Linked DNA regions of Sagittula stellata E-37. The protein of the gene in region 2 interacts with the protein of the main gene of each other region in a pairwise test. Links are inferred from orthologs where the notes say so. Each region holds a gene or a part of one and is shown on either strand. Other genes may lie near its edges.

Evidence for each region.
Region 1: the proteins of lepA (region 2) and ABFK29_RS21135 interact in binary tests that used the Escherichia coli proteins (3 or more experiments, as listed by UniProt). The link is inferred for Sagittula stellata E-37 from one-to-one orthologs.

What each region holds. Positions count from the first base shown.
Region 1 is NZ_CP155729.1:4,442,904-4,451,262, forward strand. Bases 190-2,999 are described here. They hold ABFK29_RS21135 (zinc transporter ZntB), read right to left. Parts: upstream 2,186-2,999; coding sequence 1,193-2,185; downstream 190-1,192. Other genes in these bases: ABFK29_RS21125 (hypothetical protein), read left to right, coding at 190-327; ABFK29_RS21130 (hypothetical protein), read left to right, coding at 851-1,072; ABFK29_RS21140 (GNAT family N-acetyltransferase), read left to right, coding at 2,302-2,808; ABFK29_RS21145 (GNAT family N-acetyltransferase), read left to right, coding at 2,819-2,999. Also shown: more of ABFK29_RS21125, read left to right, coding at 94-189; more of ABFK29_RS21145, read left to right, coding at 3,000-3,349; tuf (elongation factor Tu), read right to left, coding at 3,553-4,728; ABFK29_RS21155 (hypothetical protein), read right to left, coding at 4,825-5,409; ABFK29_RS21160 (cytochrome P450), read left to right, coding at 5,541-6,896; ABFK29_RS21165 (cob(I)yrinic acid a,c-diamide adenosyltransferase), read right to left, coding at 7,338-7,913; ABFK29_RS21170 (twin transmembrane helix small protein), read right to left, coding at 7,927-8,130; ABFK29_RS21175 (SDR family NAD(P)-dependent oxidoreductase), read right to left, coding at 8,215-8,359. UniProt on the Escherichia coli protein: Zinc transporter. Acts as a Zn(2+):proton symporter, which likely mediates zinc ion uptake. Purified ZntB reconstituted in liposomes also binds and transports Cd(2+), Ni(2+) and Co(2+).
Region 2 is NZ_CP155729.1:3,964,970-3,973,513, reverse strand. What follows is about bases 186-3,180. They hold lepA (translation elongation factor 4), read right to left. Parts: upstream 2,589-3,180; coding sequence 783-2,588; downstream 186-782. Other genes in these bases: ABFK29_RS18960 (hypothetical protein), read left to right, coding at 2,806-3,180. Also shown: more of ABFK29_RS18960, read left to right, coding at 3,181-4,281; ABFK29_RS18955 (tetratricopeptide repeat-containing sulfotransferase family protein), read left to right, coding at 4,363-5,919; ABFK29_RS18950 (hypothetical protein), read left to right, coding at 6,006-6,368; ABFK29_RS18945 (aspartate/glutamate racemase family protein), read right to left, coding at 6,700-7,386; ABFK29_RS18940 (D-cysteine desulfhydrase), read right to left, coding at 7,469-8,479; hisD (histidinol dehydrogenase), read right to left, coding at 8,494-8,544. UniProt on the Escherichia coli protein: Required for accurate and efficient protein synthesis under certain stress conditions. May act as a fidelity factor of the translation reaction, by catalyzing a one-codon backward translocation of tRNAs on improperly translocated ribosomes.

The DNA.
Region 1 (8,359 bases), 470 kb from region 2 along the record:
ATATCAATTGTGTCGGACGGACAAGACGCCCGACACCGCCGGGACCACCGGGAATGGCCCGAAGGCCCGGCCCCAACCTCGAAAGGAAAAATCATGAAACCGCTCATTGCCTCCGTCCTCGCCGCTTCGGTTCTCCTCTCCGGCGCTTCCGCAAGCTACGCGGCCCCCGTGTCCGCGCAGACCCTCGACTCCGGCGTCTACAATGTGCTCCCCGATGCGAACTACGCGCACCTGACCAACATCCAGATCGCCGAGATCAACGCCGTGCTTCACTCCGGCGGCGACCACAACGACATGGTCAACGGCATCCGCGCCGCGCTGTTGTAAACCCCGCCGGACGGGCCGTTCCGCCCGCCCAGTACCAGAACGACCGATACCAGACCAAAGAGAGCCGCCCTCCAAGAGGACGGCTTTCTTTGTTTTGGGCCCTCGCTTCACCCGATTCACCCCTCTGAACCCGTTGGAATCTCATGCCCCAAGGGGCCGTCTGGGACGCGCAAACCGCCCCGCAAGAGACAAAATCCGATTTTTCATTCCCGCACATCGAATGTGCACAATGCGAATTCACCATGTTCACCGGACCAGGACGCGGCCCGCGACGCGCCCCCTTGAAACCCTCGAAACGCCGTTTCGGCCAACCCGGCTTGAGCCGCACCAAACGTGTCTCGAAATGCACAGGAACCCGTCTGGCCGCCGCAGATTTCAAGCTCACTTTTCCGTGAAAAGTTCGAGATTTCTTCGTGATTTCAACATCTCAGACGGCGGGCCTACTTGTTCGGTGTCGGAAGCAAACACCGACGCAAACAAGACCGGCGGCATCGACGCCGCCACCTGAAATTGGAGAAATACAATGAAAACGCTCATCGCATCCACGCTCGCCGCAACCGTTCTTCTGACCGGCGTGGCTTCCGCTGCTCCGGCCCCGCGCCTGTCGTCCGAAGCCTACATCCTGCTGCCGAACGCCGACTACGCCAACCTGACCGACACTCAGGTTCACCAGATCAACGCAGTTGTGCACTCCGGCGGCGACTCGAACGATCTGCGCAACGGCATCCGTGCAGTTCTGAAGTGATCTGTCGCAAGGTATCGCACGGGCCCTCACTCCCAGCCCGCGCGATACCAACCGTGACAATGCCGCTCCCCGAAAGGGGGGCGGCCAATACGTTTCAGGGGATGCGTTAACCCCTTGCCCTCAGATCCAGCGCAACCGTCGCAGGATCGCCAGTTGCAGGGCACCGATGACGCACAGCGCACCGGAGAACACCCAGAAGGCCCAGGGCGCATGTGCCCCCGGCATCCCCGCAAGGTTGATCCCGAACAGCCCCGTCAGGAAGCCCAGGGGCAGGAACACCGCCGACAGGATCGACAGCAGGTAAAGGTTGCGGTTCAGACGCTCGTCCCGCGCACTCTGCACCTCGTCCCGCACAAGCGCCATCCGGTCGCGCAGCGCGTCGGCGTCCTCCACCACCCGTTCCAGGGCGTCCAGCTCTTCCGCCAGTTGCCGCAGGTCGTCGCCCTCCACCCAGTCGGGATGGACCATCTGCAAGGTCCGCATCGCGTCGCGCTGGGGCTGGAGGTAGCGGCGCAGGATGATCGCCGTGCGCCGCAGATCTACCAGCCGTCCGGTCATTTCCGGCCGCACCTCGTCCAGCACTTCTTCCTCCAGGTCGTCGGCCTTGTCGTCCAGCTCGCGCCAGAACGCCTCGATCCGGTAGGTCAGGCGCTCCGTCAGCATCACGAGGAACTCCGCCGCGTCCCGAGGCCCGCCCCCGCGGTCGAGACTGTCCGAGATGTCCTCCACCGCCTTCACCTGCCGCATCGCCAGCGACACGATGCGGTGCGGGTCGATCCACATCCGGACCGAAACCATGTCCTCGGGCGCCTCGCCCTCGATCGTGTTGATGCCGCGCAGGATGACGATCAGCCCGTCCCCCACCGGCGTCACACGCGGGCGCGTCTCTTCGGCCACCAGCGCGTCGATGATCGTCGGATCGAGATAGGACAGGTTCTCCACGATCCACGCCGGCGTGTCGGCGTGCTGGGCGCGCAGATGCACCCAGGCCAGCGTATCCTCCAGCAGGAACTCCGGCACTTCGTCCGGTGCAAGGCGGCGGCCCGCATCGGGGCCGTCAATGGCAAAGGCGTGCAGGATCATGTCCTGCTGAACGGGAACGAGTGTGCTCATGAATCGGAGGATAGAGCGGCGACGGCCGCGCGCAATGGGCCACGCGCACGCCGAATGTCTTGACGATCCGGGCGGAACGGCGAAGGGTCGCCGCACCACGCCGGAAGGGAACACCGATGGACCAGACACTGACCCTTGAGGAGGTGCGCAGCCCCGACAACGCCGTCGAGGCGCTGCTGGCCCGCCACCATGCCGACATGCGCGCGCAATCCCCGGAGGAAAGCTGCCACGTCATGACATCGGGCGCGCTGCGCGCCAGCGGGGCCAGGGTCTTTGCCCTGCGCGCCGGGGGCCTGCCCTGCGCCGTCGGTGCGCTGAAACCGCTGGACCAGGCGGCATGGCCCAGGGACGTGGATTGGCCCGAGGGCGGCACGGTGATGGAGCTCAAGAGCATGCACGTCGCCCGCGAGCGGCGCGGAGAGGGTCTCGGCAAGGTGCTGCTGGACGGGCTGACGGCGCAGGCCCGCACGGGCGGGGCCGTGGGCCTCTGCCTCGAAACCGGGACGCAGCCAGAGTTCGCCGCGGCCCGCGCGCTCTACCACGGGACGGGCTTTGCGGATTGCCCGCCGTTCGGCGACTACGTGTCCGACCCGCTCTCCGTCTTCATGCTGCGCCGCCTGTGATCCCGGCGGCATGACCACTGTCCCGCCGATCACGCTGCGCCCCGCCGGGATGTCTGACGCCGCGATCCTTGCGGCAATCTCCTTCGAGGTCTGGATGCACACCTACATCCGGCGCGGCGTCAGCGCCGCCTATGCGGGATACGCGCTGGACACCTTCACCGCCGCGAACCTCGCCGCGATGCTGGCCGACCCGGCCGAGCACGTGATCCTGTCCGAGAACGAGGAAGGCCCGGACGGGTTCATCCGCCTCACCCGCAACCGCCCCGCGCCGGTGCCCGGATGTTCGGATCTGGAAATCTCGACCCTCTATGTCCAGCCGAGGCACCACGGACGCGGCCTTGGCCGTGCGCTGCTGGCCAGCGGGCTGGACCGCGCCCGATCGCTGGGCGCGCCCTCTGTCTGGCTGACCACCAACGCCGAGAATGCCCCCGCCATCGCCTTCTACCTGAGGCAGGGGTTCGAGCGCATCGGCACCACGCATTTCCACATCGGCGACGCGGCCTACCCCAACGGTGTCTTCCGCCTGACGCTCGACCGTTGAGGCAGGGCGGCGCACAGCCCCGCCCTACGGAGTGGAGCGCTGTTTGGATACCGGATGAGATGTACGGTATCGACGCGAGAAGGCCGCTCCGGTTGGGAGCGGCCTTCTTTAATCTTCACCGGGTGTTGACACCGCATTCTCGTGAGCTTCCTGCGGAAGCCACTGCCATGCGGCATCACACTGGCAACAACGCTGGCGCGTTGTTACGCGACGATCTTGGAGACGACGCCCGAACCGACGGTGCGGCCGCCTTCGCGGATGGCGAAGCGCAGGCCTTCTTCCATCGCGATCGGTGCGATCAGCTCCACGTTGAACTTCAGGTTGTCGCCCGGCATCACCATCTCGGTGCCTTCCGGCAGCTCGACGGTGCCCGTCACGTCGGTCGTGCGGAAGTAGAACTGCGGACGGTAGTTCTTGAAGAACGGCGTGTGGCGGCCGCCTTCTTCCTTCGTCAGGATGTAGACCTCGCACTCGAACTTCGTGTGCGGGTTCACCGACTTCGGCTTGCACAGAACCTGGCCGCGCTCGACCGCGTCACGGTCGATGCCGCGCAGCAGCGCGCCTATGTTGTCGCCCGCTTCACCGCGGTCCAGCAGCTTGCGGAACATCTCGACGCCCGTGCAGGTCGTCTTCTGCGTGTCCTTGATGCCGACGATTTCCAGTTCGTCGCCGACGTTCACGACACCACGCTCGACGCGGCCGGTCACAACCGTACCGCGGCCCGAGATCGAGAACACGTCTTCGATCGGCATCAGGAACGGCTGGTCGGTGGCGCGCGGCGGCTGCGGGATGTACTCGTCGACAGCGGCCATCAGTTCGCGGATCTTGTTCTCGCCGATGGCTTCGTCACGGCCTTCGAGAGCGGCCAGGGCCGAACCCGCGACGATCGGAATGTCGTCGCCCGGGAAGTCGTAGGCGGACAGAAGCTCGCGCACTTCCATCTCGACCAGCTCGAGCAGTTCCTCGTCGTCCACCTGGTCGACCTTGTTCAGGAACACCACCATCGCCGGGATGCCCACCTGACGGCCGAGCAGGATGTGCTCGCGCGTCTGCGGCATCGGGCCGTCGGCTGCGTTCACCACCAGGATCGCGCCGTCCATCTGCGCCGCGCCGGTGATCATGTTCTTCACGTAGTCGGCGTGGCCGGGGCAGTCGACGTGCGCGTAGTGGCGGTTCTCGGTCTCGTACTCCACGTGCGCCGTCGAGATCGTGATCCCGCGGGCCTTCTCTTCCGGCGCGCCGTCGATCTGGTCGTAGGCCTGGAATTCGCCGAAGTACTTCGTGATCGCCGCCGTCAGCGTCGTCTTCCCGTGGTCAACGTGACCGATCGTGCCGATGTTGCAGTGCGGTTTCGACCGCGAAAACTTTTCCTTTGCCATCTCTCAGACGCCTCATGGTTCATGGGGCCACACATCTGGCCCGGTTCACATGGCGGGGCGTTTATTGAGTCGCAGCCGGAAAATCAAGCCGTTCGATCAGCCTTCAGGCAGCGCGGCGGGCGTGCCGGCCTGCACGGGCGCGGCCGCGGTGACGGTGGCGGAACCCGCCGTCGCAAACCAGCCGTCTTCCTTCATGCGCTCGCGCAGCCATTTTTCGATCCACAGCGCCGCTTCCTCGGACAGCGAGGCGATCTGCTGTTCGCGCGTCATCCCGTAGGACGGCAGCACCTGGACAACCCGCACCACGTGGGTTTCCTCGTTCATCTTGGCCTTCGCCGCATCGTCCCAGACGGTCACACGCAGCGACAATCCGGACTTGCTAGGCACAAGCGGCACCGGCACCGCGAGCGAATATTCCTCAAGGCTGATGCCCAGATGATAGAACTTGCCGCCGTCGTAGCGGCGGAACCGCTTCTCCACCGCGCGGTCGACCGCCGTCACCCATTCCTCGCGGCTGGCCTCCTTCGAGATGCCCACCATGTTGAGCTTCGGCGCCACGACGATCGCGTGTCCCATCGTGAAGTCGCCCAGCGGTTCGACCGGCCGCGACAGGTCGGATGTCGCATCCGTGCAGGCGGCAAGGCCCAGCATCAGGCTCAGAATGGCAAGAATGCGTACCATAGGTACCCCCGTTGACTTGGTTTTCCCGTACCGCAGCCACGGTTTACGTGCAATCTTGTCGGCCGTTGTCAATGGCACGATCCCGCCTATGTTTGCAGGGAAACCACAGGCCGCAAGGCCGGGAGCGCGCCATGACCGATCTCAAGCCGCATCGCCAGCCCGTGCAGGTGCCGCTGGTCACCCGGCCGCTGGGGCTCTGGGGCAGCCTGCAGGCCTCGCGCCGGAACGTGCTGTCGATCATCCCCGAGGTCGCAACCCGCCAGCCCATCCTCTCGGGCAAGACCGGCAAACGCTGGCACATGGTCATGGACCCGCCCGCGATCCGGCGCGTCCTGCTGGAAAACCTCGACGCCTACCCCAAAAGCCTGGTCACCAAGAACCTGCTGAAACCGGCCATCGGCGAAAGCCTGTTCATCGCCGAGGGCGCCCACTGGCGCTGGCAAAGGCGCACCGCCGCGCCGGTCTTCGGTCACCGCAACGTGATGAACCTCGCCCCGGTGATGAGCGCCGCGGCGGGCCGGTCGGTGGATCGCATCCGCGCCGCCGGACCGCGCGCCGTCGACTTCCTGGAGGAAATGGTCAGCGTCACCTTCGACGTGATCTCCGACGTGACCTTCTCCGGCGACAGCACCTTCGACCGCGACGGCGTGCACTCCGCCATCGACGCCTACATCGCCGAAGCCGGGCGCGTGTCGCTCTTCGACCTGCTGGGCTTCCCCGATTGGGTGCCGCGTCCGGGGCGGGCCTTCTTCGCGGGCGGCGTCAACCAGATGAAGCAGATGGCCGACCGCGCGATCGAGGCACGGGCGCAGCGCGATCCCAACACGGTACCGGACCTGCTCGACCTGCTGAAGGCGGGCGCCGATCCGGAAACCGGGCGCACCATGTCCACGGCCGAGTTGCGCGACAACCTGCTCACCTTCATCGTCGCAGGGCACGAGACGACGGCCCTGACGCTGTCGTGGTCGCTCTACCTCATGGCCTTCGACCAGGAGGCCCAGACCCGCGCCCGGGCCGAGGCGCGATCGGTGCTGAACGGCGGGGTTGCAGGCGGCGAGGACGTGCCGAACCTGCCCTTCATCCGAAAGGTCATCGACGAGGCGCTGCGCCTCTACCCGCCCGCCGGCATGGTCTCGCGCACCGCGCGCGAGGACGACACGCTCTGCGGGCGCGAGATCCGCAAGGGCGACACCGTGATCCTGCCGATCTACGCGCTGCACCGCCACCACGCGCTCTACGACGATCCCCACGCCTTCCGCCCGGACCGGTGGGAAAAGAAGCCGGACCGCTACGCCTACCTGCCGTTCGGCGATGGGCCGCGCATCTGCATCGGCGCCAGCTTCGCGCTGCAGGAGGCGGTCATCATCCTCGCCACGCTCCTCGCCAATTTCCGCTTCGCCCCGGTCCGCGGGCGCGACCCCGACCCGGTGATGATCCTGACGCTGCGCCCGCAGGGCGGCGTGTGGCTGGAAGCGGAACCGCTCTGACCAAAGCGGGCCCGGCGCAAACCCAATGTCTGCGGCCCGCGCCAGCCCGAAGCTCCATGGCCCCCACGACACCGCACAATCGGTATCGGGGTCGCCACGCCCTCCCCTTCATCTTGGCGAAAAATACCTCCGCCGGAGGCATCCCGAACCCACCGAAGCAGATCCGCCGGGGCGATGCGTCACTGCGGCATTTCGGCCCGTTAACCACGTTTTCGCAGTGACAACGGCCAAAGGTTACCAACCGGCCGGTTCGGGGGGCTCAACCGGCCGGTTCACCCCTTACAGAACGGCAATGTTTCCCAAGAAGCGGTTAACGCGCGGTGCATCGGGCCTGCCGACACACGACATGTTGTGCCCGCCTGGCCAGCGCGCGTTGCGTTCACACCACCGCGCGCACCGGTAAGGTTAATGTCCGAGAAGCCGTTCGCCGCGCATACGGCGCTAGCCGCGGTTCGCGCCCGGAACCCACAGGACATCGGCGGTGCCGTTGTCGTTGGCGATCCGCGCGGCAACGAAGAACCAGTCGGACAGGCGGTTGAGATACTTCACCGCCGCCGGATTCACCGCCTCGGCAGAGGCCAGTTCGACACACAGCCGCTCTGCCCGCCGGGCCACCGTCCGGCACACGTGCAGATGCGCCGAAAGCGCCGATCCGCCCGGCAGGACGAAGCTCCGCAAGGGCTCCAGAGAAGCATTCATCGCGTCGATTTCTTCTTCCAGACGAACCACTTGCGCGTCGACCATCCGCAGCGGCGGATACTCCGCCTCGGCGTCCTTCTCGATATCCGGGCGGCACAGGTCGGCGCCCAGGTCGAAGAGGTCGTTCTGAATGCGGGACAGCGCGCCATCCACGTCCCCCGACGCCGCAAGCCGCGCCACGCCGACACAGGCGTTCAGCTCGTCCGCGGTGCCATAGGCCTCGACCCGGGGATCGTATTTCTTCACCCGCGCGCCGTTGCCCAGCGCGGTCTCGCCCTTGTCACCGGTGCGCGTGTAGATCTTGCTCAGGACTACCATGTCTTCCCCCGTCTTATCCGCCGCGCCGGATGTAGACGAACAGCAGGATCAGGACAATCGCCACGAACTGCGCCCCGATCCGCCATTGCATCGCCTTGTTCGACCACTTCCGGCTGAACGCCCCGCCTTTGGCGAAGCTACCGATTCCAAACAACAAAATCCCCACGACTCCCAGCATGACGAGGGCGATGAGGATGAAAAGGGGATCGTCGCGCATGGTGCCTCCCAAGCGGCCTGCGAAGGTTTCACGTTCACTTAGCGCGCGCGGACCGCTTTGCGAACCCGTCCCGCCTGCGTCACGTCAGCCTCCCTTGGCGCAGAGCGCATCCATCGCCCGCGTCGTCAGCACCCGACGGGCCGCGCCCATCAGGTGCGTCGCCGTGGTGACGTAGTACCGCGGGCGGGGGCGACGGCTTTCGAGCGCGTGGACCAGCTTCGCCGTCACC
Region 2 (8,544 bases):
GGCGAGCATGGTGAGGAGACGACCGTGATGATCGACGCAACTCATCTGAAGGCCCATCGCACGGCGTCCAGCCTGGGCGTGAAAAAGGGGGGCGTGGACGGCTGATTGGCCGGACGAAGGGAGGCATGAACACGAAGTTGCACGCCGTCTGCGACAGCCATGGCCGGCCCATCGACCTGTTCCTGACTGCCGGCCCCGTCAGCGACTACATCGGGGCGCGTGCGCTGGTCGGCGGGCTGCCAGACGTGAAATGGCTGCTCGGAGATCGCGGCTACGATGCCGACTGGTTCAGAGAAGCCTTGCAAGACAAGAAGATACGCCCTTGCATCCCGGGCCGGACGAAACGGAAGACGCCCGTCCCGTACGACAAGCGCAGGTACAAGCGTCGCAACCGGATCGAGATCATGTTCGGCAGGCTCAAGGATTGGAGACGGGTGGCGACCCGTTATGACCGATGCCCAAAGACCTTCTTCTCAGCGATCGCACTCGCTGCGACCGTGATCTTCTGGCTTTGAGAGAGAACGAGTCCTGACCCTAGGTCTGCTGAGAAATATACATTGGGCGGAGTGCAGCAGCGCTTAACTACTCACTCACAAAGGTATCGAGTAGACTAGAGTGGCCGAAAACTCAATCAAAAGTGGTCATCGGGCCACCGATGCGGAAACGCCGGGCATGTGGCCCAGCGTTTGAGGTCGGGCGAACGCGCCCGGAATGGAGGGGTGTGGGCACGCGGAACCTGGCTGCGCCAGAACCCGCTTTCGCCCACTCGCACTCAAGATGGATTAATCATCCATCTTGAGTGCGGAAATAAACGCTTCCTGCGGGATCTCGACCTTGCCGAACTGGCGCATCTTCTTCTTGCCGGCCTTCTGCTTCTCGAGCAGTTTCTTCTTCCGGGTGGCGTCGCCGCCGTAGCACTTGGCGGTCACGTCCTTGCGGAGGGCAGACAGCGTCTCGCGCGCGATGACCTTGCCGCCGATGGCCGCCTGGATCGGGATCTTGAACATGTGGCGCGGGATCAGGTCCTTGAGCTTCTCGCACATGGCGCGGCCGCGCATCTCGGCCCGGTCGCGGTGGACCATCATGGAGAGCGCGTCGACCGGCTCGTCGTTGACGAGGATCTGCATCTTGACGAGGGCGTCCTCGCGGTAGCCCACAAGCTGGTAGTCGAAGGAGGCGTAGCCCTTGGTCACCGATTTCAGCCGGTCGTAGAAGTCGAAGACGACCTCGTTCAGGGGCAGGTCGTAAACCACCATGGCGCGGCTGCCCGCATAGGTCAGGTCGAGCTGGATGCCGCGGCGGTCCTGACACAGCTTCAGCACGTCGCCCAGGTAGTCGTCGGGCACGAGGATGGTCGCCTTGATCCGCGGCTCCTCGATGTGGTCGACCTTGGTCATGTCGGGCATGTCGGCGGGGTTGTGGAGGTCGATCTTCTCCCCGTCCTTCATGTAGAGGTGGTAGATCACCGATGGCGCGGTGGTGATCAGGTCGATGTCGTACTCGCGCTCCAGCCGGTCGCGGATCACCTCCAGGTGCAGAAGGCCCAGGAACCCGCAGCGGAAGCCGAAACCGAGGGCGGCAGAGGTCTCCATCTCGTAGGTGAAGGAGGCGTCGTTGAGCGCCAGCTTCTCGATAGCGTCGCGCATGTCCTCGAAGTCGTTGGCGTCCACCGGGAAGAGGCCGCAGAAGACCACGGGGATCGACGGCTTGAAGCCCGGCAGCGGGGTCTCCGCGCCCTTCTTCTCGGTGGTGATGGTGTCGCCGACGCGGGTGTCGCGGACCTGCTTGATCGAGCCGGTGAAAAAGCCGATCTCGCCGGGGCCCAGTTCCTTGACGTCCTGCATGGCGGGGCGGAAGACGCCCAGCTTGTCGACGCCGTACTTGCCCCCCGTCTTCATCATGCGGATGTTGTCGCCCTTGCGGATCGTGCCCTCCATCACGCGGATCAGCACGACGACGCCGAGGTAAGGGTCGTACCACGAGTCGATCAGCATCGCCTTCAGCGGCGCGTCCGCGTCGCGTTCCGGGGGCGCGGGCAGGCGCGTCACGATGGCCTCCAGCACGTCGGGGATGCCGACGCCGGTCTTGGCCGAGATCAGGCAGGCGTTGGAGGCGTCGATGCCGATCACGTCCTCGATCTGTTCGGCCACGCGTTCGGGTTCGGCGGCGGGCAGATCGACCTTGTTCAGCACCGGCACGATCTCGTGGTCGGCGTCGATGGCGGTGTATACGTTGGCAAGCGTCTGCGCCTCGACCCCCTGGGAGGCGTCGACCACCAGCAGCGACCCCTCGCAGGCGCGCATGGAGCGGCTGACCTCGTAGGCAAAGTCGACGTGTCCGGGCGTGTCGATCAGGTTCAGGACGTAGGTGTTGCCGTCCTTCGCCGGATAGTCGATGCGGACGGTGTTCGCCTTGATGGTGATGCCGCGCTCACGCTCGATGTCCATCGCGTCGAGCATCTGCTCCTTCATGTCGCGTTCGGCCACGGTGCCGGTCAACTGGATCAGCCGGTCGGCCAGGGTGGATTTCCCGTGGTCGATGTGGGCGACGATGGAGAAGTTACGGATCAGGTTCTGGGGGGTGCTCATGCGCGCGCTCGAGTCCTTCGGGGAAGGGCTTGGGTTTGATGGGTGCATATGGCTTGGAAAGGGGGGAATGGCAAGGCTTGTGCGCAAGGCAGGGCAGGGCGGGAGGCAAAGCAACGGGACGCCGCCGCCTGAAAGCCCCAAGGGATGCAGATCAGGCTTTGTGTCGGTCGGCCGCGCGGCTAGGCTGCCTTTAAGACGGGTAGAGTGCAGGTGGGCCATGCGGTTCGAGGACAATGATGCTTTGAAGGCATGGCTGAAGACGCAGAGCCAGGAGGTATGCGTCGCCATCGCAACACGTGCAGCGCTGCGCGTCCTGCCCATCGTTGCGGCACAGTCTACTTGGAAGAATACTGGGGAGGCTCGACAACAGCACGAAAGCCTTGTGCTCTTGACTGTCTGGGCTAACCTGATTTCAGGGGTTGCGAGCACATGTCCAACCCCTGAAATCAAATTCGCCTCCTCCCGCGCCGCCTTCGCCTCCTCCCGCGCCGCCGACTCCGCCTCCTCAATCGCCTTCGCCGCCTCCCGCGCCGCCTCCCGCGCCTCCTCCTTCGCCGCCTTCGCCGCCTCCTCCTCCTCCTCCTTCGCCGCCGACTCCGCCTCCTCCGCCGACTCCTCCTCCTTCGCCGCCTCCCGCGCCGCCTCCCGCGCCTCAATTGAGGCGGACAGCGACTTCTCACCGGACGAGATGTTTCGCGAACCTCTCTGGCACGGCGTAGGTGTGCCGGAGGGCCTTCGCTCAGGCGACCTCGGACCGACCCTCTTGGAGACCGATCAAAGGTACGAATTCTTCAATGACTGGTACGACAGCATGCTGCGGGGCGAACCGCTGCCCTGGGCCTTGCAGGAAAAGGTCGCGCTGATCCCGGGGGAGACCTGGCAGGCCGGGGCGGATGCCGTGGCCAAGGCGATTGAGGAGGCAAAGGCTGCTTTCTTCGCAGAACACGTGCCGCTTGCGGAGCGCATCGGCTACAACGCGGAAACCAGTCGTTTCTTCGCCGAACCGATCCCGATGCAGAATGCCGCTTTCATGGCGACGCTGATGGCGCGGACGGCGGACGCTCTCAACGATGCGCTGCACGGCAATAATGGTTTGCGTGAAGATATGCGCGAAGCCCGCGTCTTGCGGCGCGCGCATGAACGGTACGGGAATGACCCGCAGCGGGTCGAGATGGATTATGTCTCGGTCGCGGTAAGCCTGCGGCGTAACTTCGACCGCAAGGAACTTGCCGACAGCGAAGACAATCTCGCGCTGCTGGACGCCGTTGAAGAAGGCGCGCGGGGGATCAGGGCGCATCATCCCGAGGTCGCCGCGAACCGTGAGAGCCTTGCGCGGGAAGTATTGAGGGAACTGCCCGGGGAGGCGATTGCGCTGCTTGAAGATGCAGCGGAGACATTGCCCGAAATCAGCGAAGGCGTGATGAAGGAGGACTTCGAGCGAGATATTCCCAAGCTGATAAACGATGCGCTGACGCCGCTGCCGAATGGTGCGCCTCCCTTGCCGGGCATGGATGAGGCGACCCGCATCTTCTCGCGTGTTGCCAAGACTCGTGTGAGGATTTCGGATATTCCTGAAACCGGCGCCAGGATTTTTGACAGCAAGGGTTTCAAGACGGTGCGGCTTGGAATGACGGTTTCTAGGTTGCTGAGTGCGCTCGTCACTCTGGGTTTGCAGCTTTTCGGTGTCCTTTAACCGTAGGCAGAACTTTCGCGATCTTTTTGCCCGCTAAGCCCGTCTTTACCGATCTGTCTTAGGCAGGGGGGAGGAGGCGTCATGCAGCAGTCTTTTCCCATCACAGGCGATCCGCCGCAGGAGATCCTCGACCAGCTTGTCGCGTTGCACGACGCGGGGCAGAGCGTCGTGGTCGCGGAGGAGACGGGCAAGCTGTTGCAGGCCTTCCCGGCGTCTTACGTTCTCTGGCAGATCTACGGCGGCGTGCTGCTGGCGCTGGGCCTCTTTTCGGAGGCGGAGAAGGCGCTGGGGCAGGCGGCGGCGCTGAGGCCCGACCTGTCGGAGGCGCTGTCCAACCACTCCGTCGCGCTGCGCGCGGTCGAGCGGATCGACGAGGCAGAGGTGCGGGCGCGCGGCGCGGTCGGGCTGGCGCCCGATTCGACGCGGGCGCTGGTGGAACTGGCGGCGGTGCTGCTCTACCGCGGCGAGATGGCGGAGGTGCAGGCGCTCTGCGAACGGGTGCTGCGGCAGGAACCGGACAACGCGGCGGCGATGAACAACCTCGGCGTGGCGTTGCAGGCGCAGGGCAGGGCAAAGGCGGCGCGTACGGCCTTCCGCAAGGCGGTGCGCGCGGCGCCGCGCTTTGCGGAGGCGCACAGGAACCTCGCGGCGGCCAAGACGTGGGAGGCGGAGGATGCGCAGCTTCGGCAGATGCAGGCAATCGCCGACGACCCGCTGACCCCGCCGCCCGACCGGATGCGGATCTGCGCGGCGCTCTTCACGGCCTACGACCGGCTGGGGCAGGAGGCGCAGGCCTGGCGCGCCCTGTCGGAGGCCAACGCGCTGCGCAAGGCCCGGCAGGGCTATTCCGTGGCTTCGGACCGGGCGGTGTTCGCCCGGCTGCGCGAGGTCTTCGGCACGCTCGACCCGCTGGCGGCGGAGCCGGGCGCGGTGGTCCCGGTCTTCATCCTCGGGATGCCCCGGTCCGGGACGACACTGGCCGAACAGATCGTCTCGGCCCACCCGGACGTCACGGGCGCGGGCGAGCTGGGCGTGGTGAACGCGCTGGCCCAGCCGTTCATGTCGGGCGAGACCGCGCCGGACGCCACGGCGCTTCGGGCCTTTCGGGAGAGCTACCTGCAAAGCGTGGCCCTGCGGGCGGAGGGGCGGCGCTTCGTGACCGACAAGATGCCGCACAACTTCCGCTACATCGGGCTGATCGCCGCCGCCCTGCCGGAGGCGCGGATCGTGCATGTCACACGCCAGCCGGAGGCCGTCTGCTGGTCGAACCTCGCGCATTACTTCGTGTCGGAGGGGCTGGGCTACGCCAACGACCCGGCCGAGGTGGTGGCCTATCACGGCCTCTACCGCGACTTGATGGCCTTCTGGAACGCGCGCTGGCCCGGGCGCATCCGGCGGCTGGACTACGAGGCGCTCGTCACCGCGCCAGAGGCGGAGACGCGCGCCCTGATCGCCGACCTGGGGCTGGACTGGGACGCGGCCTGCCTGCGCCCCGACCTGAACCGGCGGGCGGTGCAGACGGCCTCCACCGCGCAGGTGCGCATGCGGGTCTACACCGGCAGCTCCCGGTCGTGGCGGCGGTACGAGCCATACCTCGACGGCGCATTTCGTGACCTGCGGGAGATCGCGGATTCTTGAAACCGCGACGCTTCTGACGCATGATAGGCGTCAGAGCAGTCCCGGGAGAGATGGCACAGCCACCCCCGGCCGTTAGGACAGGTGGTATGACAAGGATCTTGCTGGGCACGATGCTGTGCCTGACGCTGGCCGCGTGTGGCGGCGGTCGGAGCGACAACCGCAACAAGGGGTACAACACGACGGTGGCCCCGGCGTTCGCCGCGGGGCAGGTGGCACGGGCGTGCATGGCCTCGGGGCGCAAGGCCGCGAATGTGCAACTGTGCGGATGTGTGCAGGCCGTGGCGGACCGCGACCTGAGGGGAAGCGACCAGAGCATGGCCGCCAGCTTCTTCTCCGACCCGCATCGCGCGCAGGAAATCCGGCAGTCGGACAACCCGCGACACGAGGAATTCTGGAAGCGGTACAAGATCTTCGCGGAACGGGCCGAGCAGACCTGCACCGGGCTCTGACCGGGCTTTGGGTGCGCGCGTCCTCGCCCGATCCGTTCCGCTGCGGGACGGGTTCGGGCGGCACAGGGTCGTCAGACAGGGGCCAGCCCGGCGCCGGTGGGGCCGGGTGCCGTTCCGGTCATCGACCGGAACAGAGGGGCCGGCGGCGTTTCGGAACCTTGGGAGGTCGGGAACGGCCACATCCGCACGACGTCATGGCGTCGGTCATCTGCGCCCGACCGCAACGGAAGGGGCGCACAAATAAGGCAGGGGATTGCCCGGCATCCCGACGGCCCCGGCATGCACAACATTCCGAAACTCCCGCGGGCCGCTTGCGCCCGGGGGGCGCGCGTCAGCGCGGCGAGCCGTCTTCGGGATGGTGCCGGGCCAACGCCACGATCCGGGCCACGAGACAGTCGAGGCTGTCCGTCCAGGCAATGTCCTCCGGCATCAGGGGCGCCGCCAGGGAGAGTTCCGTACAGGCGATCAGGATGTGGTCGGCGCGTGAGAGAAGCCGCCGCGCGGCCTTTGTCAGCGCCGGGGCAATGTCGGAGGCCGAAGCGCCGCCCTTGACTGCGCGGATCATGTCGAGCACCGGTCCGTCGTCCTCCGGCATCTCGAAGGGCTGCGGCAGATACCTGTCGAACACGCCGGTCAGGCGGGTCGCGGGCGAGGCGAGGATGCCGATGCGGCCCTTGCCCTCAAGCGCTGACGCGGTTTCCGAAAGCATGTCGAGGAACGGCAGGCCGCAGGCAGCGCGAATGCCGTCCACGTAAACATGCGCGGTGTTGCAGGGCATGGCCAACGCCGCCGCTCCGGCGGCCTGCAGGTCACGCGCCATGGCTTGCAGCGCGGGCAGCGGCGAAGGCCCTGTCCCCTCGATCAACGCGGCGATGCGCGAGGGCACGGCGGGGTTCTGGTGAACGATCAACGGCACATGTCCGGCATCGTCCGTGGCCGGGACGGCGTCGAGCACTTTCTGCATCAGCAGGATCGTTGCCTGCGGTCCCATGCCGCCCAGAATGCCGACAGTCGTCATGCCGGGCGGGGGAAGACTTTTCGACGAAAAGTCTTGGTGCGGGATGATTTTTCGAGAAAAATCATCTGCGTGGCGTGGCAGGTCATGTCCGCCCAGCCGCGTCGAAGCAATGGGTGTAGCCGGTCAGGCCGATGGCGCCGCCGGTGTGCAGGAAGACCACCCGCTCGCCTGCCTTGAAGTGGCCCTTGCGGATCAGGTCGATCAGCCCCGCCGCGCCCTTGGCGGAATAGACCGGGTCGAGCAGGATGCCCTCGGTCCTTGCAAAGAGGTCGATGGCCTCGAGCGTGCTGTCCGCCGGCAGGCCGTAGCCTTCACCGATGTAGTCGCAATTGGCCATCACGTCTTCGCGTCCGACCACCCCGGCGCAGCCCAGCTTTTCCGCGGTGGCGCAGGCGAGCCGGTAGACGTTGCTTTCCTGTTTCTCCTGCGGGGCGCGCACGCCGATGCCCAGCACCGGGATGCCCGCGTTCAGCGCCTTCAGCCCGGTGACCAGCCCGGCCTGCGTCCCGGCCGAGCCCGTGGCGTGCACGATGTGATCGACGGGCAGGTGCGCCTCCGTCACCTGCGCGAGGAGTTCGAGCGCGCAGTTCACGTAGCCGAGCGCCCCCGTCGGGTTCGAGCCGCCGCCCGGGATGGTGTAGACCTTGGCGCCGCCCGCGCGGCGGTTCTCGGCCACCTTCTCCATCTCGGCGTTCATGTCGCCGCCTGCCGCGCGATGTTCGATGGTGGCGCCGTGCAGCACGTCCAGGAGGACGTTGCCGTTGTGGCGGTAGTTGTCGTGGGTGTAGCCGGTGCGGTCCTCCAGCAGGAGATGGCAGCCGAGACCCAGGCGGGCGGCGGCGGCGGCGGTCTGGCGGGCGTGGTTCGACTGGGTGGCGCCCTGGGTCATCACCAGTTCGGCGCCCTGCTGCACGGCCTCGGCCATCAGGAATTCCAGCTTGCGGGTCTTGTTGCCGCCGGTCGAGAGACCGGTGCAGTCGTCGCGCTTGATCCAGAGTTCCGGCCCGCCCAGCAGGGCCGACAGCCGTGGCATGGGTTCCAGCGGCGTTGGCAGGTGGGCAAGGCGGAGGCGCGGGAAGCGGGTGAGGTTCATCTTGCGGTCTTTCGTCAGGCCCTGAGGGCGGTGGTCGGGGAATGGGCGTGGAGGCGGGCCTCGGC